3 regions of the Streptomyces sp. NPDC046870 genome follow, and region 2 is predicted to be linked to each of the others. Evidence: predicted binding sites of a transcription regulator. Region 2 holds the regulator's gene; each other region holds the start of a gene.

Region 1 (10,456 bases), on a different contig from region 2:
TGGTTCCACGACGCCGTCTACCTCCCCGAACGCTCCGAGAACGAGGAGCGGTCCGCGCGGCTGGCCGAGCGCGCCCTCCCGGAGGCCGGCGTGCCGCAGGCGAGGACGGCCGAGGTGGCCCGGCTGGTCCGGCTCACCGTCACCCACGACCCGGCCGACGACGACCGCGACGGGCAGGTGCTGTGCGACGCCGACCTCGCGATCCTGGCCGCGCCCCCGTCGGCGTACGCCGTCTACACCGCCGAGGTGCGCGAGGAGTACCACTTCGTACCGGGCGACGCCTTCCGCGCCGGCCGCTCGGCGGTCCTGCGCCAACTCCTCGCCCTGCCCCGGCTGTACCGCACCCCGTACGGGCAGGAGCACTGGGAGGCCACCGCCCGCTACAACCTCACGTCCGAGCTGGAAATGCTGTCGACCTGAGCACACCACCGCCGTACTGTGCGCGCATGCGGACGATGAGCGGGGATCAGGTGGAGGCGGCCGTCGCGAGCTGCGCGGCGGTCCTGCGCACGGCGCTGGACCGGGACTGGGACGCGGTCGGCGCGGCCGGTCTGGAGTGGAGCTGCCGCACCACGGCCTTCCACATCGCCGAGGACTTCGCCGCGTACGCCAGCCGACTCGCCGCCCGCGCCCAGGACCGCCTCCCGCTGCGCATCACCCTCCCCGAGGGCACCGACAACGCCGGCCTGCTCCAGGTGATCGAGGCCACCGGCGCCCTGCTGGCCGCCGCCGTCCGCACCACCCCGCCCGGCGTCCGCGCCTTCCACCCCGCCCGCTTCGGCAGCGCCGACCGCGAGGGCTTCGCCGCGATGGGCGTCGCCGAGGCCCTGCTGCACACCCACGACATCGCCCGGGGCCTCGGCCTGCCCTACGAACCGCCCGCCGAACTCGCCGAATCCGTTCTGAGCCTGCTCTTCCCGCACGTCCGGCCCGGCCCCGCGCCCTGGCCGACGCTGCTGTGGGCGACCGGCCGCGGCGAGCTGCCCGGCCGCGCCCCGGTCACCGACTGGACCTGGTACAACAACCTCGTCCTGCCGGCCGGACGCGTCACCCTCACCGGCATCCGTCCGGCCGCCGCCCGCGATCTGGCCCTCGGCGGCGACGGCGGTTTCGACTGGCTGGACGACGGCCCGTACGAGGGCACCCGGGAGGCCTGCTCCCACCTGCTGAAGGCGTACGAAGCCGGCGTGCACCGCCCGGAGTTCGGCGTCTTCGCCCTGGTGCGGGCCGAGGACGGCCGGGCGGTGGGCGGCATGGGCTTCCACGGCGCCCCGGACGACGAGCGCCGGGTGGAGATCGGCTACGACCTGGTCGGGAGCGCCCGCGGCCACGGCTACGCGACCGAGGCGCTGCGCACGCTGACCGAGTGGGCGCTGGCCCGGGACGACGTCGACTCGGTCATCGCCACGATCGAACCGGCCAACCTGCCGTCCCAACGGGTGGTGACCCGGGCGGGCTTCACCCGCGCGACCGTGGAGGAGGAGCGCACGGTCCACGACGAGGACGACAGCGAGGCCGTGCTGCGGCTCTACGTCCGCCGGGCCTGACGCCCCTTGCGCCGGCGCAGACCCGCCGAGTGCAGCAGTCGGACCACCTCGCGACTGCTGACCTGCACGGCGCCCGCCGCCACCGCGTCCGCGTAGCGGTGGGACGGGACGTCGTAGTGGTCGCTGTCGAAGGCCCGGCGGGGCATGCCCAGGCCCTCGGCGAACAGGTGGAGTTCGTCGTACGACACATCGCTGACCAGGTGCGACCACATGCGCCCGTGGCCGGGCCAGGTCGGCGGGTCGATGTAGAGGGTCACCGGCGCCTCAAGAGGACGTCGTCCCGCGCAGGGCCGGCCCCAGCGAGCCCACCGGCGCGACCTTCACGCCGGCCTTGTGGCACACCCAGTGCGGATCGGGGCCCAGTTCCGGCTCCACGTCCAGCGCGTGCGGGTCGCCCGAGCCGCAGACCGGGCACAGCGGCCAGCGGCCGTACCGCTCCAGCAGCGCGTCCTGCACGTCCTGGGCGACCAGCCCGGCCACGAAGGCCGCGCCGTCCGGCCACTGCTCGACCCACCAGCGCCGCTGGGCGATGGAGTCCTCCACCAGGGAGACGACGTCGGCCTCCGCGACGTCTCCCGCGACGAGATCCGCGAGCACGAGGGCGCGGGCCGCGTGCAGTGACTGCTCCAGGGGGCTGATGGGGTCCATGCCCCCCATTGTGCGCACTCTTGACCAGGACACCGAACCGAAAATATCTTTCAGGAGTGACCCAGGACGTGAAGGAAATTTTCGGTGGTCCGGGCGGATCGCTCGCCGCCAAGGTGCGCACGCTCGCCCCGTCCATGACCCGGTCCATGCAGCGCGTCGCCGAGGCCGTCGCCGGGGACCCGGCCGGCTGCGCCGCCCTGACGGTGACGGGCCTCGCCGAACTCACCGGCACCAGCGAGGCGACGGTCGTCCGCACCGCCCGGCTGCTCGGCTATCCGGGCTACCGCGACCTGCGGCTCGCCCTCGCCGGGCTCGCCGCCCAGCAGCAGTCCGGGCGCGCGCCCGCGATCACGACGGACATCGCGGTGGACGACCCCATCGCCGACGTCGTCACCAAGCTCGCCTACGAGGAGCAGCAGACCCTCGCCGACACCGCCGCCGGACTCGACACCGTCCAGCTCGGCGCGGCCGTCACCGCGCTGGCCGCCGCCCGGCGCACCGACGTGTACGGCATAGGGGCGTCCGGGCTGGTCGCCCAGGACCTCACCCAGAAGCTGCTGCGGATAGGGCTCATAGCCCACGCGCACAGCGACCCGCACCTCGCGGTGACCAACGCGGTGCAGCTCCGTTCGGGTGACGTGGCCCTCGCGATCACGCACTCCGGGTCCACGGGGGACGTCATCGAACCGCTCCGGGTGGCCTTCGAGCGCGGGGCGACGACGGTGGCCATCACCGGGCGGCCGGACTCGCCCGTCACGCAGTACGCCGACCTCGTGCTGACGACGTCGACGTCACGGGAGACGGAGCTGCGGCCCGCCGCGATGTCCTCCCGGACGAGTCAGCTGCTGGTCGTGGACTGTCTGTTCGTGGGAGTGGCGCAGCGGACGTACGAGACGGCGGCGCCCGCGCTGGCCGCTTCCTACGAGGCGTTGGCGCACCGCCACCGGAGCGGTTCGCGCTAGGGGGTAGGAAGGAACCGGCATAGGTTCACCACCCCCCTCACACGTCACCGGAGAGAGCCGCCCCCTATGACCTCTCACGACATGACCTCTCACGACCTGCGCGACCAGCTGGCCTCGCTGACCACCGAGGCCTTCCGTCCGGAACTCGCCGAGATCGACCGGTTGCCCACCCTCGACATCGCCCGGCTGATGAACGGCGAGGACGCGGGCGTGCCCGCCGCCGTGGCGACGCAGCTGCCCCGGATCGCGGCCGCCGTCGACGCCGTCGCCGCGCGCATGGGCCGCGGCGGGCGGCTCGTCTACGCCGGTGCCGGGACCGCCGGCCGGCTGGGCGTGCTGGACGCCTCCGAGTGCCCGCCCACCTTCAACACCGACCCCGAGCGGGTCGTCGGCCTCATCGCGGGCGGTCCCGCGGCCATGGTCACCTCGGTCGAAGGCGCGGAGGACTCCGAGGAGCTGGCCCGCCGGGACCTGGACGCGCTGAAACTCACCGCGGACGACACCGTGGTCGGCGTCTCCGCCTCCGGCCGCACCCCCTACGCCGTCGGCGCCGTCGAGCACGCCCGGGCGCTCGGTGCGCTGACCATCGGCCTGGCCTGCAACGCGGGCAGCGCGCTGGCCGCCGCGGCCGAGCACGCCATCGAGGTCGTGGTGGGGCCGGAGCTGATCACCGGTTCCACCCGGCTGAAGGCGGGCACGGCCCAGAAGCTGGTGCTGAACATGCTCTCGACGATCACGATGATCCGGCTCGGCAAGACGTACGGGAATCTGATGGTCGACGTGCGCGCCTCCAACGACAAGCTCCGGGCCCGCTCCCACCGGATCGTCTCCCTGGCCACCGGCGCGAGCGACGCCGACATCGAGAAGGCCCTCACGGAAACCGGCGGCGAGGTGAAGCACGCGATCCTGGTCCTCCTCGCCGGCGTCGACGGCCCGACGGCGGCCCGCCTGCTGGCGGAGTCCGGCGGCCACCTGCGCACGGCGCTGGGCGACGCGGCACGCTGACGGACCGCGCGGTCAGGGCACCATGGAGGGGAGGAGGCACCCACCGACATGAATCACGCCCAGCTCACCGCCCTCGGAAGGGCTCTCCGGCTGCTCGGGGAGCACGGGGACGCCCTGACCGCCGACACGCCGGACGCCCGGCTGCACGAGATCAAGGACGACCTGCGGCGGGCCCTCGACCTGCTGGACGACACCGTGACCACCGCCGCGCCCGCCACCCGCTGCCCGGAGCACCCGCAGGGACCGGTGGACGAGAGCGCGCCCGACCTGTGCCTGCTGTGCGAGACCCGGCGCCGGGCCGCCCGGCGGTCGGAGTTCCAGGGCGGCCGGCCCCGGCCGGGCGAGCCGGTGCCCACCGCCCCATCCCGGTACGGCGTGCGCGGTGACCGGCCGCAGGCGCAGCAGCGGTGGCTGCCGGAGCTGTGGAACGGCCAGGAGTGGCAGCTGTGCGGGACGCCGAGGCGGGACCGGCGCGAGGCGGAGGCGTACCTCGCCGCCCAGCGGCGCGGCTCCCGGCCCGCCCTGGCGTACCGGCTCGTGCACGAGTTCACCGACTACGAGGTGCTGCGGGTGTGGGGGACGCCGGTGCGGGTCGACATCGAGCCGATGGGCAACCTCTAGGGCCTCTCGTCCGGATCATGCCGGGCTGATCCAGACGAAAGACCCTGGCCGCCGGCGCCCCCGGGGGCACTCCGGTCAGCTCAGGGTCTTCAGGGCCTCCGCGTCGTACGGCTTCAGCTCGTCGAAGCGGTCGGAGAGCACCTTGGCCGCCCACTCGGGGTCCTGGAGCAGCGCGCGGCCGACGGCCACCAGATCGAACTCGTCGGCCTCCAGGCGGTCCAGGAGGTTGTCGATGCCCTTGACCGGGGCACCCTCGCCCTGGAACGCGTTGATGAAGTCGCCGTCGAGGCCGACCGAGCCGACGGTGATGACGGGCTTGCCGGTGAGCTTCTTCGTCCAGCCGGCCAGGTTCAGGTCGGAGCCGTCGAACTCGGGCAGCCAGTAGCGGCGGGTGGAGGCGTGGAAGGCGTCGACGCCGGCCGCCGCGAGCGGGGTGAGGATGGCCTCCAGTTCCTCGGGGGTCTCGGCGAGCCGGGCGGTGTAGTCCTGCTGCTTCCACTGCGAGTAGCGGAAGAGGACCGGGAAGTCCGGCGACACCGCCGCCCGCACGGCGGCGACGATCTCGGCGGAGAACCGGGTGCGGGCCACCGGGTCGCCGCCGTACGCGTCGGTGCGGCGGTTGGTGCCCGCCCACAGGAACTGGTCGAGGAGGTAGCCGTGGGCGCCGTGGAGCTCCACGCCGTCGAAGCCGATGCGCTCGGCGGCGGCAGCGGCCTCGGCGAACGCGGCGACGACGTCGTCCACGTCCGACTGCGTCATGGCCTTGCCGGTGGGCTCGGCGCCCGCGGCGACCAGTCCGGAGGGGCCCATCGCGGGGGCGTCCGGGAAGGGCTTCTGACCCTGCTCGCGGACCATGCCGATGTGCCACAGCTGGGGCACGATGGTGCCGCCCGCCGCGTGCACGTCCTCGGCGACCTTCGCCCAGCCCGCCAGCTGCTCCTCGCCGTGGAAGCGCGGGACGCGCGCGCTGTTGCCCGCCGACTCGTGGCCGACGTACGTGCCCTCGGTGACGATGAGGCCGACGCCGGCGGCGGCCCGGCGGGCGTAGTACGAGCGGACGTCCTCGCCCGGGACGCCGCCCGGCGAGAACATGCGGGTCATGGGCGCCATCACGATGCGGTTCGGGACGGTGAGGCCGTTCAGCCTGATCGGGCGGGACAGGACGCGGGCCGCGCGGGAGGCGGGGGGCGTGGTCACGGTCACGTGGGGGGCTCCTCGTGAGTCGACGGGGTGAACCGATTGGTATGTGCGCACGCATTGTTGCAGCGTCTTAAGTAAACACTGCCCGCCGGCCCTTGTTCCGGACCGGTCCCCGCTTGGCTCACGTGATACCGGCCACTCTCCGCCGACCCCGGGAAACGCCGAGGGCGGCACCCCCAGCCGGTAGCTGGGGGTGCCGCCCTCGGTCCGCAGGACGAGCGATCAACCGTCAGGTCGATCAGAAGTCCATGTCACCGCCCGGCATGCCGCCGCCGGCCGGGGCCGCGGCCTTCTCCGGCTTGTCGGCGATGACGGCCTCGGTGGTGAGGAACAGCGCGGCGATGGAGGCGGCGTTCTGCAGCGCGGAACGGGTCACCTTCGCCGGGTCGATGATGCCCTCGGCGACCAGGTCGACGTACTCGCCGGTCGCGGCGTTCAGGCCGTGACCCGGGGTCAGGTTGCGCACCTTCTCCACCACGACGCCGCCCTCGAGGCCGGCGTTGACGGCGATCTGCTTCAGCGGGGCCTCCAGGGCGATGCGCACGGCGTTGGCGCCGGTCGCCTCGTCACCCTCCAGCTCCAGCTTCTCGAAGACCTGGGAGGCCTGGAGCAGGGCCACGCCACCACCGGCGACGATGCCCTCCTCGACGGCCGCCTTCGCGTTGCGGACGGCGTCCTCGATGCGGTGCTTGCGCTCCTTGAGCTCCACCTCGGTGGCGGCACCGGCCTTGATGACCGCGACACCGCCGGCGAGCTTCGCCAGGCGCTCCTGCAGCTTCTCGCGGTCGTAGTCCGAGTCGCTGTTCTCGATCTCGGCGCGGATCTGGTTCACACGGCCGTTGACCTGCTCGGAGGAGCCGGCACCGTCGACGATGGTGGTCTCGTCCTTGGTGATGACGACCTTGCGGGCGCGGCCCAGGAGGTCCAGGGTCGCGTTCTCCAGCTTGAGGCCGACCTCCTCGGAGATGACCTCGCCGCCCGTGAGGATGGCGATGTCGCCGAGCATGGCCTTGCGGCGGTCACCGAAGCCCGGGGCCTTGACGGCGACGGACTTGAAGGTGCCGCGGATCTTGTTGACGACCAGGGTCGACAGGGCCTCGCCCTCGACGTCCTCGGCGATGATCAGCAGCGGCTTGCCCGACTGCATGACCTTCTCCAGCAGCGGGAGCAGGTCCTTGACCGAGGAGATCTTGGAGTTGGCGATGAGGATGTACGGGTCCTCCAGCACCGCCTCCATGCGCTCCATGTCGGTCGCGAAGTAGGCGGAGATGTAACCCTTGTCGAAGCGCATGCCCTCGGTGAGCTCGAGCTCCAGGCCGAAGGTGTTGGACTCCTCGACGGTGATGACGCCTTCCTTGCCGACCTTGTCCATGGCCTCGGCGATCAGCTCGCCGATCTGGGTGTCGGCGGCGGAGATGGACGCGGTGGAGGCGATCTGCTCCTTGGTCTCGACGTCCTTCGCCTGCTCCAGCAGGGCGGCGGAGACGGCCTCGACGGCCTTCTCGATACCGCGCTTCAGAGCCATCGGGTTGGCACCGGCGGCGACGTTGCGCAGGCCTTCCTTGACCAGGGCCTGGGCGAGCACGGTCGCGGTGGTCGTACCGTCACCGGCGACGTCGTCCGTCTTCTTGGCGACTTCCTTGACCAGCTCGGCGCCGATCTTCTCGTACGGGTCCTCGAGCTCGATCTCCTTGGCGATGGAGACACCATCGTTGGTGATCGTGGGGGCGCCCCACTTCTTCTCGAGGACGACGTTGCGGCCCTTGGGGCCGAGCGTCACCTTCACGGCGTCCGCGAGCTGGTTCATGCCGCGCTCGAGGCCGCGCCGCGCCTCCTCGTCGAACGCGATGATCTTGGCCATGTGAAGTGGTCCCTCCAGGACTGGGGGTGATTCCTTCGGACCGCGCCCGCGCCCGCGACGGACGGCTCGCGCGCCTCGTGGTTCCTTGCCCCACCCGGCCCGCGGGCCTCACCGACCCGGTCCTTCACTGTCACTCTCACCTTCAGAGTGCTAACGCCAATGATTAGCACTCGGCATGGTCGAGTGCAAGCGCCTGGGCGGGTGGGAGGCCCCCGTCAGCCGCACGCGAACAGCGGAACCGGGGCACGGCGAAGGGCCCGCACCCTCTGCGAGGTGCGGGCCCTTCGGACAAGAAACGTTCAGGCGGTGACGCGAACCATGTCGGCCTGCGGACCCTTCTGGCCCTGCGAGATCTCGAACTCGACCCGCTGGCCCTCTTCCAGGGTGCGGTAGCCGTCCATCTGAATCGCGCTGTAGTGGACGAAGACGTCCGCACCACCGTCGACCGCGATGAAGCCGTACCCCTTCTCCGCGTTGAACCACTTGACGGTGCCCTGAGCCATGCCTAACTCCCCTATTACTGGCCCTTGCACAGATCCACACTTCGCGGACCCGGGTCAGACCTCACCCCCCAACTGGTCGGGGGCGTGCGCCGGAACGCGTCGACCGCGGCTGAATGTATCTGTCCAACTGCCGTCTGCAACAGGTCAATCGGACGAGAATTCTGGACGCGAGCGGTCCGGAATGTAGTGAGAATTCATCTGAATTCAGGGCAAGTCGGGCCCCATAAAGGCCACAAAAGCCGCAGACAACCCGCACACTTTGGCTACTTCTTGTCGGGCGGGCGGCATGGAATCCAGGGCCCGCGACCCGGGGCCGCGACCGCGTTCCCCAACTCTACCGCGCTCAATCACACAGAATTGCCCCCTCCGCTTCTCTCACGGAGGGGGCAATCGGACGAACAGCCGGTAACCGCGGTTACCGAAGGTAATGAGCGGGCGGATCCGCGGCTCAGCCGCCGGCGACCGCCGGGATGATCGAGACGCCGGCCCCCTCGGGGGTCGCCGTGTCCAGGCCCTGCTCGAAGCGGACGTCGTCGTCGTTGACGTACACATTGACGAACCGGCGCAGCTTGCCCTGGTCGTCCAGGACGCGCGCGGCGATGCCCGTGTGGTTCTTCTCCAGGTCGGCGATGACCTCGCCGAGCGTCGCGCCCTCGGCGGCGACCTCGGCCTGCCCGCCGGTGTAGGTGCGCAGGATGGTGGGGATGCGAACGGTCACGCTCATGCGGTCGGACCTCCGGTCGGGTTCACGGGTACGGCGGGGCGGCGCCCCGGGGACGCGGGGGGTCGCGTCCGGCCTGCCGGCCGGGCGCCTGTCATGCGAGGCCGGCCTCTCGGAAGGAGTCCAGGGTCGGGCGGATGGTCGCGGTGAGGCCGGTCCCGGCGACCGCGTCCAGGGTCTTCAGGCCGTCACCGGTGTTCAGGACGACCGTGGTCTTCGCCGGGTCCAGCACGCCCGCCTCCAGCAGCTTGCGGGTGACGCCGACCGTCACGCCGCCGGCGGTCTCCGCGAAGATGCCCTCGGTCCGCGCCAGCAGCTTGATCGCGTCCACGACCTGCTCGTCCGTCACGTCCTCCACGGCACCGCCGGTGCGGCGCGCGATGTCCAGGACGTACGGCCCGTCGGCCGGGTTGCCGATGGCCAGCGACTTGGCGATGGTGTTCGGCTTCTGGGGCCGTACGACGTCGTGACCGGCCTTGAAGGCGGTGGAGACCGGGGAGCAGCCCTCGGCCTGGGCTCCGAAGATCTTGTACGGCCTGTCCTCGACCAGTCCCAGCTTGATCAGCTCCTGGAGCCCCTTGTCGATCTTCGTGAGCTGGGAGCCGGAGGCGATCGGGACCACGATCTGGTCGGGCAGCCGCCAGCCGAGCTGCTCGCAGATCTCGTACGCCAGGGTCTTGGAGCCCTCCGCGTAGTACGGCCGGAGGTTGACGTTGACGAAGCCCCAGCCCTCGCCGGCCGGGTCGCCGATCAGCTCGGAGCAGAAGCGGTTCACGTCGTCGTAGTTGCCCTCGATGCCGACGAGTTCACCGCCGTAGATCGCGGCCATGACGATCTTGCCCTGCTCCAGGTCGTGCGGGATGAACACGCAGGAGCGGAAGCCGGCACGGGCGGCGGCGGCGCCGACGGCGCCGGCCAGGTTGCCGGTCGAGGAGCAGGACAGGGTGGTGAAGCCGAAGGCGCGGGCGGCCTCCAGGGCCTGGGCCACGACCCGGTCCTTGAAGGAGTGGGTCGGGTTGCCGGAGTCGTCCTTCACGTACAGACCACCGGTCACGCCCAGCTCGCGGGCCAGGTTGTCGGCCTTGACGAGCTTGGTCCAGCCCGGGTTGATGTTCGGCTTGCCGGCGACGTCCGCCGGGACCGGCAGCAGGGGCGCGTAGCGCCAGATGTTCGCGGGGCCCGCCTCGATACGGCGGCGCAGTTCCTCGGTGTCGTAGGCGGAGAAGTCGTAGGCGATCTCCAGCGGGCCGAAGCACTCCTCGCAGGCGAAGACCGGGCCGAGCGGCACCCGGTGGCCGCACTCGCGACAGCTCAGGGCCGTGGCGGGGCCGAGGTCGACGGTGGATTCGCTGGTGGTGGCAACTGTCTGCACAGCCATGGAGGCGAGG
Region 2 (10,456 bases):
ACCCCCGAGTACGGGCGTGGCCTGCGGCTCGTCGCCACGCTCGCCGAGTCGTGGGGCGTCACCTACCGCACCGGCGCCAAGACCGTCTGGGCGCGGCTGCCCCCGGGTGGCAGCGAGGCCCTGGACGGACCCGGCCCCGAGCCCGCCCTGGAGGTCGCCGAGGACCTCGCCCCGCAGCCGCACCGCGCCGAGGGCGACCGGGACTGGCTCGGCCGGGGCGCCCTGTCCTTCCTCGCCGAGGCCTCCGACCTGCTCGCCGGACAGCTGGACGAGAATCTGGTCACCGCGCTCACCGGACAGCTGATCGTGCCCCGGCTCGCCGACTGGTGCGCGGTCTGGCTGGAGGACGAGGCGACCGTCCGGGGCGGCGCCGGCGGCGGACCCGCCCGGGTCTGGCACGCCAGCGAGGCCCGGATCGAGGAGCTGCGGTGCGCCCTGGAGAAGGAGCCGCCGTGCCCGCCGGGCGGGCTGCGCTCCGGCCCCGAGCCCTACCCCTGGCCCGGCCACGCGCTCGGCCCGCAGGGCGCCGACGGGACGGCGCTGTCGTACCGGCTCGTCGCGGGCGGCCGGCCGCTCGGCACGCTGGTCATCGGCCGGTGCGGGCTGACGGGCTTCCCGGACGAGATCACCGGGCTGGTGGAGGACCTCGGCCGCAGGGTGGCCCTGGCCATCGGCGCGGCCCGCCAGTACGCCCGCCAGGCCACCATCAGCGCCGTCCTCCAGCGCGGCCTGCTGCCCGGCGCCGTCGCCGAGATCCCCGGCGTGCGCAGCGCGCTCGTCTACGAGCCCTGCGACAAGGGCGGCCCCAGCGGCGACTTCTACGACCTGTTCCCGGCGGGCGACGGCCGCTGGTGCTTCGCCGTCGGCGACGTCCAGGGCAAGGGCCCGGAGGCCGCCGTGGTGATCGGTCTCGCCCGCCCCTGGCTGCGCCTGCTGGCCCGCGAGGGCTACCGGGTCGCCGACGTCCTGGACCGCCTCAACCAGCTCCTCCTGGACGACGCCACCGAGGCCGCCGACGCCGCCGCCCGCGCCCTGGTCGCCGTCGGCGGCCGGCCGCTGGCCACCGGGGAGGGCCCGCAGACCCGCTTCCTCTCCCTCCTCTACGGCGAGCTGACGCCGTACGACGGCGGGGTCCGCTGCACCCTCGCCTCCGCCGGCCACCCGCTGCCGCTCGTCCTCAGCCCCGACGGCACCGTGCGCACCGCCGCCCGCCCGCAGACCCTGCTCGGCGTGGTCGAGGACGAGACCTACACCAGCGAGACCCTCGACCTGCGCCCCGGCGACAGCCTGCTCTGCGTCACCGACGGCGTGACCGAGCGGCGCTCCGGCACCCGCCAGTTCGACGACGGCGACGGCCTCGCCCGCGCCCTGTCCGGCTGCGCCGGGCTCGGCGCCGAGCTGATCGCTGAAAGGATCCGCCGCCTGGTCCACGACTTTGGCGGCGGCCTGCCCGAGGACGACCTGGCCCTGCTGGTGCTCCAGGCGGAGTAAGGCCCACGGTGCTGGACAATGGAAGGCATGCCTTCCGCACTCCCCGACGGCGAGCCCGTCCCCACCGACGGCGCGCTGCCCGCGCACGCGCTCGCCGGGGCCGCCACCCGCCCGCTCGGTTTCTACCTGCACGTCCCGTACTGCGCGACCCGCTGCGGCTACTGCGACTTCAACACCTACACCGCGACCGAGCTGCGCGGCACGGGCGGGGTGCTGGCCTCCCGCGACAACTACGCGGACACGCTGACCGAGGAGGTCCGGCTGGCCCGGAAGGTGCTGGGCGACGACCCGCGCGAGGTCCGCACGGTGTTCGTCGGCGGCGGCACGCCGACACTGCTGGCCGCCGACGACCTCGTACGGATGCTGGGGGCGATCCGGGACGAGTTCGGGCTGGCACCGGACGCGGAGATCACCACGGAGGCGAACCCGGAGTCCGTCGACCCCGCGTACCTCGCCACCCTCCGCGAGGGCGGCTTCAACCGGATCTCCTTCGGCATGCAGAGCGCCAAGCAGCACGTGCTGAGGATCCTGGACCGCACCCACACCCCCGGACGCCCCGAGCGCTGCGTCGCGGAGGCGCGGGCGGCGGGCTTCGAGCACGTCAACCTCGACCTGATCTACGGCACGCCGGGGGAGAGCGACGACGACTGGCGGGCGTCCCTCAAGGCTGCCCTGGGCGCCGGACCCGACCACATCAGCGCCTACGCGCTCATCGTGGAGGAGGGCACCCAGCTCGCCCGCCGCATCCGCCGGGGCGAGATCCCGATGACCGACGACGACGTCCACGCCGACCGGTACCTGATCGCCGAGGAGATGCTGAGCGCGGCGGGCTTCGACTGGTACGAGGTCTCCAACTGGGCCACCTCCGAGGCGGGCCGCTGCCTGCACAACGAGCTGTACTGGCGCGGCGCCGACTGGTGGGGCGCGGGGCCCGGTGCCCACTCGCACGTGGGCGGGGTCCGCTGGTGGAACGTCAAGCACCCGGGCGCGTACGCGGCGGCGCTGGCGTCGGGGAGGTCGCCGGGCGCGGGCCGGGAGCTGCTGTCCGACGAGGACCGGCGCGTGGAGCGCGTCCTGCTGGAGCTGCGGCTGCGGGAAGGGGTCCCGCTGTCCCTGCTGAAGGAGGAGGGCCTTGCGGCCTCCCGGCGCGCGCTGGCGGACGGGCTTCTCCAGGAGGGTCCGTACGAGGAGGGGCGGGCCGCGCTGACCCTGCGCGGGCGGCTGCTGGCGGACGCGGTGGTGCGGGACCTGGTGGACTGATCACCCCGGCGGGGTGAATCCCCCCGGAACGCCGGTTCGGTCCCTAACCTGGTTCGTAGGCTGCCGCCGATGGGACGCGGCGGATGTGGAGGCCACGGCCGCTGGCGTGGTCAAGCGCTCGATCTACGCGGCGGGGAAGATCCCTGCCTACCTCGTCGTCGATCCGATCATGGCCCACTGCGTTCTGCTGACGAAGCCGGCGGGCCAGGGGGAGGACGCCGACTACCTCAGCCAGGAGATCGTCAAGTTCGGCGATCCGGTGTCCCTGGAGGTTCTCGGGGTCGAACTGGACACGACCGAGTTCGGAACGTTCCCCGACGTCAGGCCCCACCGCTACCCGTGACGAAGTCGATCAGCTCCTCCACGCGCCCCAGCAGCTCCGGCTCCAGGTCCTTGTAGGAGCCCACCCGCTTCAGGATCGCCTGCCACACCGCCCCGGTGTTCTCCGCCGGCCAGCCCAGCGCCCGGCACACGCCCGTCTTCCAGTCCTGCCCCTTCGGCACCGCCGGCCATGCCGGGATGCCCAGCGACGCCGGCTTCACCGCCTGCCAGATGTCGATGAACGGGTGGCCGACGACCAGCGCGTGTTCGCTGGTCACCGACTGGGCGATCCGCCACTCCTTCGTGCCCGGCAGCAGGTGGTCCACCAGGACGCCCAGGCGGGCGTCGGGGCCCGGGGCGAAGGACTCCACGATCGCCGGGAGGTCGTCCACGCCCTCCAGGTACTCCACGACCACGCCCTCGATCCGCAGGTCGTCCCCCCACACCTTCTCGACCAGCTCGGCGTCGTGCCGGCCCTCCACGTAGATGCGCCCGGCGCGGGCCACGCGCGCGCGTGCCTGGGGGACGGCGACCGAGCCGGACGCCGTACGGGCGGGACGCACCGGCGCCGAGGAGGCGGGGCGGACGAGCGTCACCACGCGGCCCTCCAGCAGGAAGCCGCGCGGCTCCAGCGGGAACACCCGGTGCTTGCCGAAGCGGTCCTCCAGGGTCACCGTGCCCGCCTCGCAGCGGATCACCGCGCCGCAGAACCCGGTGCCGGGCTCCTCCACCACCAGACCCGGCTCCGCCGGGACCTCGGGGGCGGGCTTCTGCTTCTTCCAGGGTGGGGTCAGGTCGGAAGAGTACACACGAGGGCGCGGGCCCGAAGGGCCCTCGTGGGAAGGGCGGTGGCGGGAGACGGGTGGGCGCATTCGGATGACGATAGGAGAAGCCGTGCGGTGAGGCGTACGACACGCCGGGGCCGGCCGGGAAGAGCCGCTCAGATCACGCCGAACCGCGTTGCCAGGGCGTCGCGTTGACGGCGGACGAACCCCGCGTCCACCACCGCTCCGTGACCGGGCACGTACAGCGCGTCCTCGCCGCCGAGCGCCAGCAGCCGGTCCAGCGCGTCCGGCCAGCGGGACGGGACCGCGTCGGGGCCCGCCTGCGGTTCGCCGGACTCCTCCACCAGGTCGCCGCAGAACACCACCTCCGGATCGCCCGGGACCAGCACGGCCAGGTCGTGCGCCGTGTGGCCGGGGCCCAGGTTGGCCAGCAGCGCCTGGCGACCGCCGCCGAGGTCCAGCGTCCACTCGCCGGAGACCGCGTGGCGGGGCGGCACCAGCGCGTCCACCGCCTCGTCGGCGTCGGCCACCGGCAGCCCGTTGCGGATCGCGTCCAGCCGCAGGTCCGCGCGCTCGTACGCGAACACCGCGTCCAGCCCCACCGCTCCGTACACCTCCGCCCCGGCGAGGGCGGCGGCGCCGAAGACGTGGTCGAAGTGGGGATGGGTGAGCGCGAGATGGGTCACACGGCCGCCCGCCAGCGCCTCGGCCTGCCCGCGCAGCCGGACCCCCTCCGCGAGGCTCGAACCGGCGTCCACGAGCAGGGTCGTACCCTCCCCCAGGACCAGCCCCGCCGTGCAGTCCCAGCCCGGCAGCCGGCACCGGCCCACCCCCGCGGCCAGCCGCTCCCACCCCAGCTCTTCCCAAGTCACGGTCATACCCGCGACGCTAGCGGTACGAGCCGGTACGGCGGCCCGACCTTGCCCAGGGTGTACCCGGCAGCCGTACACTGGCCGGGGAACGCTGGCACTCGCATGGGTGGAGTGCCAGGCGGACGACCCGGGCGGACGAGGGGACGACGTGCTGGAGGTGCGCGCGAATGCTGAGTGAACGCAGGCTTCAGGTACTGCGCGCCATCGTCCAGGACTACGTGGGCACCGAGGAGCCGGTCGGTTCCAAGGCGCTCACCGAGCGGCACAACCTCGGCGTGTCCCCGGCGACCGTCCGCAACGACATGGCGGCCCTGGAGGACGAGGGGTACATCGCCCAGCCGCACACCAGCGCGGGGCGGATCCCCACCGACAAGGGCTACCGGCTGTTCGTGGACAAGCTCGCGGGCGTCAAGCCGATGACCGCGCCCGAGCGGCGGGCGATCCAGAACTTCCTGGAGGGCGCCGTCGACCTCGACGACGTCGTGGCGCGGACCGTGCGGCTGCTCGCGCAGCTCACCCGGCAGGTCGCCGTCGTGCAGTACCCGTCCCTGACCCGGTCCACCGTCCGGCACGTGGAGCTGCTCTCGCTGGCTCCCGCGCGCGTGATGCTCGTGCTGATCACGGACACCGGCCGGGTCGAGCAGCGGATGGTCGACTGCCCGGCGCCGTTCGGCGAGGCCTCGCTGGCCGACCTGCGGGCGCGGCTCAACAGCCGGGTCGCCGGCCGCCGGTTCACGGACGTGCCGAAGCTGGTCGAGGACCTCCCGGACGCCTTCGAGCCGGAGGACCGCGGTACGGTCTCCACGGTGCTCTCCACTCTTCTGGAGACACTCGTGGAGGAGAACGAGGAGCGGTTGATGATCGGCGGCACCGCCAATCTGACCCGCTTCGGTCATGACTTCCCCCTCACGATCCGGCCCGTCCTGGAGGCCCTGGAGGAGCAGGTCGTGCTCCTCAAGCTCCTCGGCGAGGCGAAGGATCCGGGCGTGACCGTGCGTATCGGGCACGAGAACGCCCATGAGGGACTCAACTCCACCTCCGTCGTGTCGGTCGGCTACGGTTCGGGCGGCGAGGCGGTTGCCAAGCTCGGCGTGGTCGGACCGACCCGCATGGACTACCCGGGAACGATGGGAGCGGTACGCGCAGTGGCACGGTACGTCGGACAGATCCTGGCGGAGTCGTAAGTGGCCACGGACTACTACGCCGTTCTCGGCGTGCGCCGCGACGCGTCGCAGGATGAGATCAAGAAGGCGTTCCGTCGGCTCGCGCGCGAGCTGCACCCGGACGTCAACCCGGACCCGAAGACCCAGGAGCGGTTCAAGGAGATCAACGCCGCTTACGAGGTGCTGTCGGACCCGCAGAAGAAGCAGGTCTACGACCTCGGCGGCGACCCGCTCTCCCAGTCGGGCGGCGCGGGCGCGGGCGGCTTCGGGGCCGGCGGCTTCGGCAACTTCTCCGACATCATGGACGCGTTCTTCGGCACGGCGTCGCAGCGCGGGCCGCGCTCGCGCACCCGGCGCGGCCAGGACGCGATGATCCGGATCGAGGTCGAGCTGGACGAGGCGGCCTTCGGGACCACCAAGGACATCCAGGTCGACACGGCCGTCGTCTGCAACACCTGCAACGGCGAGGGCGCGGCGCCCGGCACGTCCGCCCAGACGTGTGACATGTGCCGCGGCCGGGGTGAGGTCTCCCAGGTCACCCGGTCCTTCCTGGGCCAGGTCATGACCTCGCGGCCGTGCCCGCAGTGCCAGGGCTTCGGCACGGTCGTCCCGACGCCGTGCCCGGAGTGCGCCGGCGACGGCCGGGTGCGCTCGCGGCGGACGCTGACCGTGAAGATCCCGGCCGGCGTCGACAACGGCACGCGCATCCAGCTCGCCGGTGAGGGCGAGGTCGGCCCCGGCGGCGGCCCGGCCGGCGACCTGTACGTCGAGATCCACGAGCTGCCGCACCCGACGTTCCAGCGGCGCGGCGACGACCTGCACTGCACGGTCACGATCCCGATGACGGCGGCGGCCCTCGGCACGAAGGTGCCGCTGGAGACGCTGGACGGCCTGGAGGAGGTCGACATCCGGCCCGGCACCCAGTCCGGCCAGTCGATCCCGCTGCACGGCCGGGGTGTCACGCATCTGCGCGGCGGCGGCCGGGGCGACCTGATCGTGCACGTCGAGGTGACGACGCCGACCAAGCTGGACCCGGAGCAGGAGCGGCTGCTGCGCGAGCTGGCCAAGCTGCGCGGCGAGGAACGGCCCCAGGGCCAGTTCCAGCCGGGTCAGCAGGGGCTGTTCTCGCGGCTGAAGGACGCCTTCAACGGGCGCTGACGTGGGCCGCGGGAGTGGCCGGGGGTCCGGGGGTCGTCCCCCGGGCAGGCACGGTCAGCCGGGTCGGCAGGGGCTGTTCTCGCGGCTGAAGGACGCCTTCAACGGGCGCTGAGCGGTGACGGACGGGGTGCTCCGGCACCCCGTATGCCGTGGGCATGTGCCGGTGGATGCCCGGGTTCGGACTTGTCCGAAGGACGTGACAACATGCGGTCATGTCCTCCGCGCTGACCGATCTCTTCCCCCACCCGATCGTGCAGGCCCCCATGGCGGGCGGTGTCTCCGTCCCGCAGCTCGCCGCCGCCGTCTCCGAGGCCGGCGGCCTCGGGTTCCTCGCCGCCGGGTACAAGACCGCCGACGGCATGTACCAGGAGATCAAGCAGCTGCGCGGGCTCACCGGCCGCCCCTTCGGCGTGAACCTCTTCATGCCGCAGCCCGAGCACGCGGAGTCCGGGGCCGTCGACCTCTACGCGCACCAGCTGGCCGGCGAGGCCGCCTGGTACGAGACAGAGCTCGGCGACCCGGACAGCGGCCGGGACGACGGCTACGACGCCAAGCTCGCCGTCCTGCTCGACGACCCGGTGCCGGTGGTCTCCTTCCACTTCGGGGTGCCGCCCCGCGAGGTGTTCGACAAGCTCCACCGCGTCGGCACCTTCACCCTGGTCACCGCCACCACCGCCGAGGAGGCCCGCGCGGTCGAGCGGGCCGGGGCCGACGCGGTGATCGCGCAGGGCGTGGAGGCCGGCGGACACCAGGGCACCCACCGTGACCTCCCCGAGAACGACGGCGCCGGCGTCGGCCTGCTGTCGCTGCTCGCGCAGGTCCGCGAGGCCGTGCGCATCCCGGTCGTCGCCGCCGGCGGCGTCATGCGCGGCAGCCAGATAGCCGCCGTCCTCGCGGCGGGCGCGAGCGCGGCCCAGCTGGGCACCGCGTTCGTCGCCGCCCACGAGTCCGGCGCGCACCCCCTGCACAAGCGGGCGCTGACCGACCCGCTGTTCCCGCGCACGGAGCTGACCCGCGCCTTCACCGGCCGCCCGGCCCGCGCGCTGGTCAACCGCTTCCTGCGCGAGCACGGCAGATACGCCCCCGCCGCCTACCCCGAGGTCAACCACCTGACCGCGCCGCTGCGCAAGGCCGCCGCCAAGGCCGAGGACGCGCAGGGCATGGCGATGTGGGCCGGGCAGGGTCACCGGATGGCCCGGGAACTGCCCGCGGGCCGGCTGGTGGAGGTGCTGGCGGCCGAACTGGCCGAGGCCCGGACAGCGTTGTCGGCCGGGGGTGGTCCCCGATGACCGCGCCCGTGTTCGTCGTCGACTCCCTGGAGGGCGTGGGCCCCGGCTCGGTCGTCGACGTCCAGGGCCCCGAGGGACGGCACGCGGTCTCCGTACGACGGTTGCAGCCGGGCGAGAACGTGGTGCTCACCGACGGCAGGGGCCGGGGCGCGGCCGGGGTCGTCGTCGGCGTGTCGGGGAAGGACCACCTGGTGGTCGAGCCGTTCGAGTTCCCGGTGGAGCCCGAACCCCGCCCCCGTATCACCGTCGTCCAGGCCCTGCCCAAGGGCGACCGGGGCGAGCTGGCCGTGGAGACGATGACGGAGACCGGCGTCGACGCGATCGTGCCCTGGCAGGCCGCACGGTGCATCACCCAGTGGAAGGGTGACCGGGGGCTGAAGGCGCTCGCCAAGTGGCGTGCCACCGCGCGGGAGGCCGGCAAGCAGTCCCGCCGGCTGCGCTTCCCGGAGGTCGCGGACCTGGCGGCCACCAGGCAGGTCGCCGCGCTGCTCGCCGAGGCGGACTTCGCCGCCGTGCTCCACTCCGACTTCGACCACGTCAGCGAGCCCCTGGCCACCGCCGAACTCCCCACCGAGGGCGAGATCGTGCTGGTCGTGGGTCCCGAAGGCGGTGTGTCCCGCGACGAGCTGGCGCTTTTCGAGGAGGCGGGCGCGAGGGCCTGTGTCCTCGGCCCCAGCGTCCTGCGCACCTCCACCGCCGGCACCGCCGCCGTGGCCCTGCTGCTGGGCCGCACCGGCCGCTGGTCCTGACCCCGGGAGACACCGTGGAACTCGTCCAGGTCCGGCTCCTGGTGACCGACTTCACCGCCTGCTACCGCTTCTACGCCGACGTCCTCGGCCTCAAGCCGCAGTCCGGCGCGGTGGAGGGGCCGTACGAGAAGTTCAGCCCGCACGCCGGCTCGGCCGGGATCGCGCTCCAGGACCGCGCGATGACGGCCGGGCTGCCGGCCGAGCTGGGCGACACCGCCACCGGTCACCGCTCCCTGGTCGTCCTGCGCGTCGACGACCTCGACGCCTACTGCGCGCAGATCACCGCCCGGGGGGCGACCCTGCTGCACGGACCGGCCCCCATGACCGACCGCATGCGCGTGGCCCACGTCAAGGACCCGGAGGGCAACCTCGTCGAACTCCAGGAGTGGCTGCTGCTGCGCGGCTGACGTCCGCCGCCACGAGCCGTCCGAGCCTGTGATGACTGCGCGCACGGCCGGCGTGGACGGCCGGGCCCCCGAACGGGTGAGTGGCCGTATCCGGGCTTCCGCGCGGCGGGGGCCGGTGGCACGCTGCCGTGTATGGGGGCTTCGAGGCGGACACGGGGTCGGGCGCGAGCGGTGGCCGTGGCGGGACTCGTCGTGGTGGGCGGCCTGGCTGTCGTGGCCTGTCAGCCCGGTGGGGGGCTCGGGTCCGCGAGCGTCGCCTTCACCACCGACCAGACCGCGACCGCCGCGCTGGAACACCGGCACGTGAACGTCGCCTGGCTCACGTGCACCGGCGGTTACCGCGATGACGACGGCGCGCGCCGGGGCTCGCCCGCGCCGAGCGAGACCACCGTCGTCTCCGTCGACTGCCAGGGCGAGACGGACGACAGGCGGAAGATCGTCGTCACAGGGCTGGTGACCAAGGCCGTCGACGGTGCCTGCGTGCGCGGCGACCTGACCGCCGAGGTCGGCGGCAGACGGGTGTTCCGCGTCGACGGGCTCGGCAACTGCTCCGCCCCGGCCGGGCCGACGTACCGGCCGCCCACCGGGGGACGGCCGACCGTGACCGTCACCGTCACCCGCACCGTCTGGCCCGTGCCGGGCAAGTGATCCGAAACCGGGAGCGGAGGCACCCGGTCGCTGCGTAGAGTGACGGGGTGACTCAGGCTGCTTCGACGGGAACCACGGCAGAGACCGCCTATCTCCGATTCCCCCATGTCCACGGGGACTTGGTGACCTTCGTCGCCGAGGACGACGTCTGGCTCGCGCCGGTCGACGGCGGCCGGGCCTGGCGGGTCAGCGCCGACAACGTGCCGGTGACCCGGCCCCGGATATCGCCGGACGGCCGGCACCTGGCCTGGACCTCCACCCGGGACGGCGCCCCCGAGGTGCATGTCGCCCCGGTCGACGGCGGTCCCGCCGA
Region 3 (10,456 bases), on a different contig from region 2:
GTCGACGCGCTCGGCGGGGTCGACGTCACCACCGGCCAGGACATCGACGACGACAAGAGCCACCTGCACCTGAAGGCCGGCACCCACCACCTCGACGGCAAGCAGGCCCTCGCCCTCGCCCGCACCCGGCACGGCATAGGCGACGGCAGCGACCTGGGCCGGATAGGACTCCAGCAGACGCTGGTCAAGGCCCTGCTGGAGCGGATCTCCGGCGCCGGCCTGCTCTCCGACCCCGCCCGGCTGTACCGGGTCGCCGACGCCGTCACCGCCAGCATCACCACCGACACCGGCCTGAACTCCCTGAACGAACTGGTGAGCCTCGGCCGGAGCCTGAAGGGACTGACCGCCGACCGGGTGCGGACGCTCACCATGCCGGTCGTGACGGCGCCCTCCGACCCCAACCGGGTCGTCGCCCGGGAGCCGGCGGCGAAGGACCTCTGGGCCTCCCTGCGCTGAGCCGGTGCCGCCCGGCCGTCGGGGCGGTCGAGAAGATCCCTGAGATTTTTCCGCGAGCGTGTCGATCCGGGTGTCCGCCGTTCGACGCAAGGGTGAGCGGCGGGAACGGACCCGCCGCCGGTACCCGAGGAGTCACCATGCCCCGCTACCTGTCGCTCGTGCGCGTCGACGAGTCCGCCGCCCCCGCCGGGGGCCCCAGCGCGGAGCTGATGCAGCGGATGGGTGAGCTGATCGAGGAGATGACCAAGGCCGGTGTGCTGCTCGACACCGCCGGGCTCACCCCCTCCGCCGAGGCGGCCCGGATCGACTGGAACGGCGAGAAGGCGTCCGTGACCGACGGCCCGTTCACCGAGTCCAAGGAGGTCGTCGGCGGCTACGCGCTCATGCAGTGCAAGGACCGGGCCGAGGCCGTGGAGTGGACGCAGCGCTTCCTGAAGATCCACGGCCCGGAGTGGCGGCTGGCCTGCGAGCTGCGGGAGATCGCCGAGGGCTGAGGCCGTTTGGCCCGCCGCCGTCCAGGGTGTTGCATGGTGGGCTGTGGAGACACAGCCCGCCACGGCGCACGCCATCGAGACCGTCTTCCGCCTGGAGTCGCCCCGGGTGATCGCCGGCGTCGCCCGGATCGTCCGGGACGTCGGCATCGCCGAGGAACTGGCTCAGGACGCACTGGTCGCCGCCCTGGAGCGGTGGCCACGGGACGGGGTGCCGGACAACCCCGGCGCCTGGCTCATGGCCACCGCCCGGCACCGGGCCGTCGACCTGGTCCGGCGCCGCGAGACCTACGCCCGCAAGCTCGCCGAGCTCGGCCGCGACCTGGCCACGGCCGCGCCGTCGTACGACGCACCGGCCGACCCGGACGACATCGACGACGACCTGCTCCGGCTGGTCTTCACCGCCTGCCACCCGGCACTGTCGCCGGAGGCCCGCACCGCGCTCACCCTGCGCCTGCTCGGCGGCCTGACCACGGCCGAGATCGCCCGTGCCTACCTGGTGCCGGAGCCGACGGTCGCCCAGCGGATCGTCCGCGCCAAGCGCACCCTGGCGAAGCGGAACGTCGCCTTCGAGGTGCCGTACGGTCCCGACCGCGAGGCCCGCCTCGGCTCCGTGCTGGACGTCATCTACCTGATCTTCAACGAGGGGTACGCGGCCACCGCCGGCGACGACTGGCTGCGCCCCGGCCTGTGCGAGGACGCGCTGCGGCTGGCCCGGGTGCTGTCCGCGCTGATGCCCGAGGAGCCCGAGGTGCACGGCCTGACCGCGCTGCTGGAGTTCCAGGCGTCGCGCGCCGCCGCCCGCACCGGCCCCGACGGCACACCGGTGCTGCTGGAGGACCAGGACCGCCGCCGCTGGAACCGCATGCTCATCGCGCGTGGCGTCCGCGCCCTCGACCGCGCCGGGGCCACCGCGAGCGGCCCCCCGGGCCCGTACACCCTTCAGGCGGCCATCGCCGCGTGCCACGCGCGCACCTACACCTACGAGGAGACGGACTGGCAGGCCATCGCCACCCTGTACGGCCTGCTGGCCGTCCGCGCGCCGTCCCCGGTGGTCGAGCTGAACCGCGCGGTCGCCGTGTCGATGGCCGACGGCCCGGCGGCGGCCCTGGAGCTGGTGGACGCCGTGTCCGCCGCGCCCTCGCTGCGCGGCTACCACCTGCTGCCCAGTGTCCGCGGTGATCTGCTGGCCCGTCTGGGCCGTGTCGCCGAGGCGCGTGAGGAGTTCCTGCGGGCGGCGGCCCTGACCCACAACGAGCGGGAGCGGCGGTTGCTGCGGGACAGGGCGCACGCGTGCGGCTGAGCGTCAGGCGGGCGGGCGGCCGACCAGCGTCGTCGGCGCCCGGGTGACGCGCGTGAGACAGGCGGTGGCCGGTGGTCTCGGCTTCCGGCGCGGCTCGTCCTCCTGCGCTGCCCAGTGTCCGTGGTGATCTGCTGGCCCGTCTGGGCCGTGTCGCCGAGGCGCGTGAGGAGTTCCTGCGGGCGGCGGCCCTGACCCACAACGAGCGGGAGCGGCGGCTGTTGCGGGACAGGGCGCACGCGTGCGGCTGAGCGTCAGGCGGGCGGGCGGCCGACCAGCGTCGTCGGCGCCCGGGTGACGCGCGTGAGACAGGCGGTGGCCGGTGGTCTCGGCTTCCGGCGCGGCTCGTCCTCTGGCCGGCGGTGGCCCTGACCCGCGACGAGCGGGAGCGGCGGCGGCTGGGCGTCAGCCGAGCGGGTGGCCGATCAGCATCGTCGGCGCCCCGGCGACCCGCGTGAGGAAGACGGTGGCCGCGTTCGGCCCCTGCGGTCGCACCTTCCGGCGCAGCTCCTCCGGTTCGACCGCCGAGCCGCGCTTCTTCACGGTCAGCGTGCCGACCTCGCGCTCCCGCAGCAGGGCCTTGAGCTTCTTGACGTTGAACGGGAGCCGGTCGGTGATCTCGTAACCGGTGGCGTACGGCGTGGGCCGGGCCCGGTCGGCGGTGACGTACGCGATGGTCGGGTCCAGGAGCCCCCCGCCGACCTCCTCGGCCACCTCCGCGACCAGGTGCGCGCGGATCACGGCGCCGTCCGGCTCGTACAGGTACCGCCCCACCGGACGGACCGCGGGATCGGGCAGCCCGCGGCCGAGCAGCGTGCGCGGACCCGGCAGCAGCGTGGCCCGCACCGCGCCCGGCGCCCCGGTCCCGAACCACAGCACCGCCTCCTTCACGTCGCCGCCGTCGGAGACCCACTCGGCCTCGGCCTCGGCCGGGACCACCTCGTGCGGGATCCCCGGGGCGATCTTCAGTGCGGCGCGGGGCGCCCGGAGGGCCGCCTCGATCGCCCAGGACAGCGGCGGCGAGTACGCCTCCGGATCGAAGAGCCGGCCGCGCCCGCCCCGGCGGGCCGGGTCCACGAACACCGCGTCGTACCCGGCGGTGTCCACCTCCGTCACGTCGGCCTCGCGCACCTCGATCAGCCCGGCCAGCCCCAGCGCCTCGGCGTTCGCCCGCGCCACGGCGGCCGTCAGCGGGTCCCGGTCCACGGCCAGCACCCGGATCCCGGCCCGCGCCAGCGCGATGGCGTCCCCGCCGATCCCGCAGCACAGGTCGGCGACGCAGGCCACGCCCAGCTCCTTCAGCCGCCCGGCCCGGTACGCCGCCACGGAGGCCCGCGTCGACTGTTCGACCCCGTTGGGCGTGAAGAACATGCGCCCGGCGTCCTCGGGCCCGAACTTCACCACGGCCCGCTGCCGCAGCCGGGCCTGGCCGAGCGCCGCGGACACCAGCTCGGCCGGGTGGTCGCGGCGCAGCCGGGTGGCCACGGCCAGCTCCCGGGCGGGCTCGGTGTCGCGCACCTCGTCGAGGAGGGCGCGGCCTTCGGGGGTGAGGAGCAGAGCGAGGTCGTTCACCGGGTCATTGTGGGCCAGTCGGTGGATGGTGCGCCTCCGGCGGCGGTGTCGCCCGGGGTCGAGGGCCGGGGCCTGGGAGGATCCGGCACCATGCGAGCAGTAGTACAAAATGACAAAAGTCGGACTCGTTTCCGGCGGCTGGCCCTCGGCGGCGGAGCCGCCACGCTGGCCGCCGCCACCCTGCTCTCCGGCTGCGCCGGACCCGAGTCCGTGCGCACCGCGTCCGGCCACGGCGGCCCCGCCCAGCCCCAGGACCCGGCGGCGCGCCGGGCCGCCGAACACGCCCGGCTGGTCGCCGCCGCCCGGCGCTGGGGGCTGGACCAGGTCCCGCTCACGCCCCCGCCGCCCCCCGCGGCCAAGCCGAGGATCACCGCCCGTGACGGGTTCGAGGTGGACCACCAGGAGGACTGGAACCTGCCCCCCGTCTTCACCACCGTCCCCACCCGGGACAAGGTCGTGTTCCTGACGATCGACGACGGCGCCGAGAAGGACCCGCGCTTCCTCGCCATGATGCGCGAGCTCAAGGTCCCCTACACCGCGTTCCTCAGCGACTACCTGGTCAAGGACGACTACGCCTACTTCCGGAAGATGCGGTCCTACGGCAACACCCTCAACAACCACACCCTGCACCACCCCTACCTGCCGGGCCTGTCCTACGAGGAGCAGAAGGACGAGATCTGCGGCATGCAGGCCGTCATGAAGAAGCAGTTCGGCAAGGCCCCCACCGTCTTCCGTCCCCCCTACGGCAACTACAACCAGGACACCCTGGTCGCCGCCAAGGAATGCGGCATCAGGTACGCGCCGATCTGGAACGAGGAGGTCTTCGTCGACCACTGGGAGTACCGCGAGGACGACAAGCGGCTGCGCCGCGGCGACATCGTCCTCACCCACTTCCGCGGCCGGGACGACTGGGACGGCACGATGGTGGACGACATGCGCCGCTTCCTGGACAAGGTCACGCGCGAGGGCTACGCGGTGGCCCGCCTGGAGGACTACCTGTGAGGCGGGCTCGGGGCCCGGCCGCGGTCCTCGCCGCGGCCCTGCTCCTGACGGGCTGCGCCCAGTCCGTCGACCCCATCGAACGGCTCGGCAAGAAGGCCGCCGAAGGGGTACGCCCGCACGCCGCCGACCCCGACCACCGTTACCGCGCCTGGGGCCTGCCCCGGCCCCTCGCCCGCTCCCCGGTGCACCCGGCCCGCCCGCTCGCCGAGCGCTCCCGGGCCGGTGCCCCGCTCCCCGTGGTCGACCGCGTCCCCACCCGCGACCCGGTCGTCTTCCTCACCTACGACGACGGCGCCGAGCGGGACCCCCGCTTCGTCGACATGGTCCGCGAACTGAGACTCCCGGTGACCCTGTTCCTCACCGACAGCGTCGCCGCCCCCGGCTACCCCCACTTCGCCCGCCTGCGCGCCCTCGGCGCCGGCATCGGGAACCACACCGTCGACCACCGGGCCCCGGCCGGACTGCCGTACGCCGGCCAGCGCGCCGAGATCTGCGGCCAGCAGGACCGCCTCCGTGCCGCCCTCGGCGTCCGCCCCCGGCTCTTCCGCCCGCCCTACGGCTCCTACGACCGCACCACCCTGCGCGCGGCGGCCGACTGCGGCGTCTCCACGCTCGTCCTGTGGCGCGCCGCCCTGACCCCGGCCGGCCTCACCTACACCCACGGCGCCCACCACCTGCGCCCCGGCGACATCGTCCTGGTGGGCCCCGACGAGTCGAGGGGGCCGGCGCTGTGGGAACGGACGGTACGGGTGCTGACGGAGGCCCAGGGGAGAGGGCTGACGGCGGGCTGCCTGGAGGACTACGTGTGAGGTCCGGCCGGTGCGGCGCCGGCGGCGGGTCCGGGGGCGGCGGTGACCCCCGGGACGACGGCCCTCGCGTGGCGAATCCGGCCGACGCGCCGCGGGCAATTGGCACTCCGCTTGACCGAGTGCTAATCGCGGTCATAGTCTCGGCTCTGGCACTCCCCCCTGGAGAGTGCCAGACAAACGCGACGGGCAGGTCCGGCACCCGCGACGACGGATCGACCTGGTCGCCACCTCAGACAGTTAACCCCGTGAGATCTCCGAAGGGGGAGGTCGGATCGTGACGACCGCCAGCTCCAAGGTTGCCATCAAGCCGCTCGAGGACCGCATCGTGGTCCAGCCGCTGGACGCCGAGCAGACCACGGCCTCTGGCCTGGTCATCCCGGACACCGCGAAGGAGAAGCCCCAGGAGGGCGCCGTCCTCGCCGTGGGCCCGGGCCGGTTCGAGAACGGCGAGCGTCTGCCGCTCGACGTCAAGGTCGGCGACGTCGTCCTCTACAGCAAGTACGGCGGCACCGAGGTGAAGTACAACGGCGACGAGTACCTCGTCCTCTCGGCTCGCGACGTCCTCGCGATCATCGAGAAGTAATCACCTCAAGCGACTCTCTGCTTGAAGCTGCGCCCCTGGCCCCCCGCGATCGATATGAAGCCGGGCGCCCGGGGCGCGGCGTTTTCACCCACAGATTTCCGAGAGGGCTCCCGCTGCCATGGCGAAGATCCTGAAGTTCGACGAGGACGCCCGTCGCGCCCTTGAGCGCGGCGTCAACAAGCTTGCCGACACCGTCAAGGTGACGATCGGCCCCAAGGGCCGCAACGTCGTCATCGACAAGAAGTTCGGCGCCCCCACCATCACCAACGACGGTGTCACGATCGCCCGCGAGGTCGAGATCGAGGACCCGTACGAGAACCTCGGCGCGCAGCTGGTGAAGGAGGTGGCGACCAAGACCAACGACATCGCTGGTGACGGCACCACCACCGCCACCGTCCTCGCCCAGGCGCTGGTGCGCGAGGGCCTGAAGAACGTCGCCGCCGGTGCCTCCCCGGCCGCCCTGAAGAAGGGCATCGACGCCGCCGTCAAGGCCGTCTCGGAGGACCTGCTCGCCTCGGCCCGTCCGATCGACGAGAAGTCCGACATCGCCGCCGTCGCCGCGCTGTCCGCCCAGGACCAGCAGGTCGGCGAGCTGATCGCCGAGGCCATGGACAAGGTCGGCAAGGACGGTGTCATCACCGTCGAGGAGTCCAACACCTTCGGCCTGGAGCTGGACTTCACCGAGGGCATGGCCTTCGACAAGGGCTACCTGTCGCCGTACTTCGTGACGGACCAGGAGCGCATGGAGGCCGTCCTGGAGGACCCGTACATCCTCATCAACCAGGGCAAGATCTCCGCCATCGCCGACCTGCTGCCGCTGCTGGAGAAGGTCATCCAGGCCGGCTCCTCCAAGCCGCTGCTGATCATCGCCGAGGACGTCGAGGGCGAGGCCCTGTCGACCCTGGTCGTCAACAAGATCCGCGGCACCTTCAACGCCGTCGCGGTGAAGGCCCCCGGCTTCGGCGACCGCCGCAAGGCGATGCTCCAGGACATGGCCGTCCTCACCGGCGCCACCGTCATCTCCGAGGAGGTCGGCCTCAAGCTCGACCAGGTCGGCACCGACGTGCTCGGCTCCGCCCGCCGCGTCACCGTCACCAAGGACGACACCACGATCGTCGACGGCGCCGGCAAGTCCGAGGACGTGCAGGGCCGCGTCGCCCAGATCAAGGCCGAGATCGAGACCACCGACTCCGACTGGGACCGCGAGAAGCTCCAGGAGCGCCTCGCGAAGCTGGCCGGCGGCGTGTGCGTGATCAAGGTCGGCGCCGCCACCGAGGTGGAGCTGAAGGAGAAGAAGCACCGTCTGGAGGACGCCATCTCCGCGACCCGCGCCGCGGTCGAGGAGGGCATCGTCTCCGGTGGTGGCTCCGCCCTGGTCCACGCCTCCAAGGTGCTCGACGGCAACCTCGACAAGTCCGGCGACGAGGCCACCGGTGTCGCCGTGGTCCGCAACGCCGTGGTCGAGCCGCTGCGCTGGATCGGCGAGAACGCCGGCCAGGAGGGCTACGTCATCGTGTCCAAGGTCAAGGACCTGGACAAGGGGCAGGGCTACAACGCCGCCACCGGCGAGTACGGCGACCTGATCAAGGCCGGCGTCATCGACCCGGTCAAGGTCACCCGCTCCGCCCTGGAGAACGCCGCCTCCATCGCCTCCCTGCTGCTCACGACCGAGACCCTGGTCGTCGAGAAGAAGGAAGAGGAAGAGCCGGCCGCCGCGGGCCACAGCCACGGCCACGCCCACTGAGCGCTGAGCCGAGCCAGGTGCCCGGTGCCCCCTCGGGGGCGCCGGGCACCGTGCGTGTGCGGCGACCGGACGGGCCGGCCGGGATCGGCGCCGCCCCCGTCGTCCCACGCACCCACGGCTACCTGCCCCGCTCGTGCTCACGCACGTAGGTGAAGCCTCGGGGCAGCTCGTGCGGACCGGCCAGACCGGCCCTCGCGTGATCCTCCCGGTAGGCGGCCTTCGCCTCGGGGCCGGCCTCCTTGCCTAGGTGGCCGATGCGCATCAGGTGCCCGGCCACGCGGTGGGCGCTCACGGTGCAGGCCGCGCTCGCGTCGTCGCGAAGGTCCTCACGTTCCGCCACCCGCAGCGTCGGGGCGTAGCACAGCAGCGGAACCGGTGTCTCTCCGCGTCGTGCGGGATGGTGCAGCACGGCCGCCCGGTCGACGCTGCCCTGCTCCCACGTGAGGATCCCGCGGGTGAGGAGTCGCTCGATCGCTCCGCGGATCTTGCTCGCGGCCGGTCGCTCCACCTGGGCGCGTTCGACGGTGTTCCGGATCAGTGCCTCCTGCGGAAGCAGTGCCCGGCCCTTCTCGTCCAGGTATCCGAGTTCGCGCAGCGCGATCAGGACCAGTTCCTCCACCCGGTCCACGCGGGCGTCGAACGCCGCGAGTTCACGGGTCATGATCCTCGGGTCGAAGGCGTAGCGGACCACGGTCCCGCCGAAGACGACGGGCTCGTCCAGCGGGGTGTAGGCCAGGCGCAGCTTCCTCCACGTGTCCCACCGCACCGACACGCGGGTTCCGGGGAGGACGAAGGGCTGCCACGCCAGACCGGTCAGGATCGGCTCGTCACCCGTCAGGTCGAGCCGGACGCCCTTCTGCTCGTCCAGGACCCTGATGCGGTGGCGCCCGCGCAGGAACGTGAGGTCGAGCGGTTCCTGCGGAGCGGCTCGGCCGGCCATCTCGGCCGGTACGGGGCACGTGCCGTGCAGGAGGTGCTCGGCACGCACGTGGAACTTCCAGTCGACCGTGAGACCGGCGTTGACCACCGAGTGGGGCAGCCCACCGTCGAGTTCCTCGACGACGACCTCGGCGAGGTCCTCCGCCTGCGGGGCCGGCGGCCGGCCGGTGCTTCCCCGCGACGGCTGGTCGCTCGCGGCGGCCGGCGCCTCCATACGTCCGTAGCAGCCGTTGCAGTACCGCTCGTCACCGCGTACGGCGACGAGTTTCGCCGTCTTCGTCTGACCGCAGCGCGCGCAGGTGAACGACACGACCGCCGCCAACCGCACGAGCTGTACGTCGCCGCGCTGCGGATAGGTCTTCACGATCTTCTTGCCGAGGAGCCCCCCGCCGACCTTCATCACAGCCAATCCCCCCGGACCTCCCGTCCTGCCGGTCCTGCCTCAGCCGCGGCGGAGCCGGAAGGGATCAGGGTAGATATCCCGACTTGGCCGAGCAAGGCTCTCCCCGAAGACCGCCCATCCGCCGGCCGCCACGGCACCGGTGGCGCAGGCCAGGACACGCCAGTCGCGGGGCGTCCAGGCGAAGACCGCGTCCTGGCCGAAGCGGCGGCCGAGGTCACGCGCCGCGGTGTCGCTCAGGCCGACGACGGCCACGCTCTCCTCGCGGTGCGAGCCGCGTACGTCACCCCCCTGCGCGGGCCACCAGGTCAGCCTCCGTCGCCGGACGTCGTCGAGCAGCAGGCGCTGGGCGCGGGCGTTGGCGTCGGCCGGCGCGGTACGGCCGAGAGGATTCCAGGCGGTGATCACATGAACGGTGGCGCCGCGGGCCGGTGCCGGGAAGCGACCCTCGACCGTGCCCGCAGGACGCGGTTCGACGCGAAGGGCGCGGTCCCCGAAACGGACGTCGACCACTGCCGTGCGATAGAGATCCCAGTTGAGGGGCGTACCGGCTGCGTCACTGGCGTGCACAAGGGCCTCCTGTGGAACGAAGACCCCCTTACCCGCCGTGCAGGGAGATCGGTGCTCGCCCCCACAAGGAAGCGGGGGCCGGACCCGCAAGATCCCATGCAACGCGCTCCGGGGCAAGGGGCTGGTCGCTTCCTACCTGCGTCTACTGCTCCAACGCGTCGAGCGCCCCCAGCTGCTGCATCAGTCCCAGCTGGTCGTGCTGCCACCACAGCTCGGCGATCTTGCCGTCGTCACCGAACCGGAACAGCGTCATCCCGGTCATGGTGACCTGGGTGCCGGTGGGCGCGATGCCCAGGAAATCGCCCTGGTGCGCGGCGTACCAGGTCCACCGCGCGCAGGACCGGTCGCCCTGGCTGAGCACGTCCTCCACCGTGAACGCGAAGTCGAAGGCGCCGCGCCACATCCGGAACTCGGCGCGGACGTTGTCCAGCCCGATGGTGTCCTGCGGGTTCATCGGGTCATGGCTGTGGACGTCCTCGTCCAGCAGGTCGTTGAGCGGCGGCAGTTCACCCTCGGCGCACAGCGCCTCGAAGAACCCGCGCACCATGCCCTCGGGCAGACTCTCGTCCCGTACGACGTCCAGGTCGACG

What was found. Region 2 encodes HrcA, which represses chaperone genes, less so after heat shock. Its sites were predicted from a motif close to TTNGCACTCNGNNNNNCNGAGTGCNAA; they were not measured.
Region 1: groL (chaperonin GroEL) is a predicted target of HrcA. The motif match lies at 8,008-8,034, and genes of this name have one in related genera.
Region 3: groES (co-chaperone GroES) is a predicted target of HrcA. The motif match lies at 5,730-5,756, and genes of this name have one in related genera.

What each region holds. Positions count from the first base shown of each region.
Region 1 covers NZ_JBEYXM010000004.1:354,267-364,722, forward strand. Annotated here, with positions in the region: gene AB0946_RS12685 (hypothetical protein) at 1-420, shown strand, start outside; gene AB0946_RS12690 (GNAT family N-acetyltransferase) at 456-1,547, shown strand; gene AB0946_RS12695 (DUF4031 domain-containing protein) at 1,529-1,804, opposite strand; gene AB0946_RS12700 (hypothetical protein) at 1,812-2,195, opposite strand; gene AB0946_RS12705 (MurR/RpiR family transcriptional regulator) at 2,252-3,157, shown strand; gene murQ (N-acetylmuramic acid 6-phosphate etherase) at 3,239-4,162, shown strand; gene AB0946_RS12715 (hypothetical protein) at 4,211-4,783, shown strand; gene AB0946_RS12720 (NADH:flavin oxidoreductase) at 4,859-5,986, opposite strand; gene groL (chaperonin GroEL) at 6,222-7,844, opposite strand; gene AB0946_RS12730 (cold-shock protein) at 8,144-8,347, opposite strand; gene AB0946_RS12735 (ubiquitin-like small modifier protein 1) at 8,796-9,071, opposite strand; gene thrC (threonine synthase) at 9,163-10,446, opposite strand.
Region 2 covers NZ_JBEYXM010000001.1:443,032-453,487, reverse strand. Annotated here, with positions in the region: gene AB0946_RS02050 (ATP-binding SpoIIE family protein phosphatase) at 1-1,491, shown strand, start outside; gene hemW (radical SAM family heme chaperone HemW) at 1,519-2,751, shown strand; partial or broken gene AB0946_RS02040 (Uma2 family endonuclease) at 2,858-3,094, shown strand; gene AB0946_RS02035 (DUF3097 domain-containing protein) at 3,072-3,881, opposite strand; gene AB0946_RS02030 (MBL fold metallo-hydrolase) at 4,013-4,735, opposite strand; gene hrcA (heat-inducible transcriptional repressor HrcA) at 4,897-5,913, shown strand; gene dnaJ (molecular chaperone DnaJ) at 5,914-7,050, shown strand; gene AB0946_RS02015 (nitronate monooxygenase) at 7,263-8,339, shown strand; gene AB0946_RS02010 (16S rRNA (uracil(1498)-N(3))-methyltransferase) at 8,336-9,088, shown strand; gene AB0946_RS02005 (VOC family protein) at 9,103-9,495, shown strand; gene AB0946_RS02000 (hypothetical protein) at 9,628-10,143, shown strand; gene AB0946_RS01995 (PDZ domain-containing protein) at 10,191-10,456, shown strand, end outside.
Region 3 covers NZ_JBEYXM010000002.1:683,299-693,754, reverse strand. Annotated here, with positions in the region: gene AB0946_RS07535 (LCP family protein) at 1-456, shown strand, start outside; gene AB0946_RS07530 (YciI family protein) at 594-950, shown strand; gene AB0946_RS07525 (RNA polymerase sigma factor) at 994-2,250, shown strand; gene AB0946_RS07520 (hypothetical protein) at 2,322-2,498, shown strand; gene AB0946_RS07515 (class I SAM-dependent methyltransferase) at 2,653-3,819, opposite strand; gene AB0946_RS07510 (polysaccharide deacetylase family protein) at 3,910-4,821, shown strand; gene AB0946_RS07505 (polysaccharide deacetylase family protein) at 4,818-5,630, shown strand; gene groES (co-chaperone GroES) at 5,905-6,213, shown strand; gene groL (chaperonin GroEL) at 6,332-7,957, shown strand; gene AB0946_RS07490 (hypothetical protein) at 8,076-9,296, opposite strand; gene AB0946_RS07485 (DUF3293 domain-containing protein) at 9,339-9,866, opposite strand; gene AB0946_RS07480 (ester cyclase) at 10,009-10,456, opposite strand, start outside.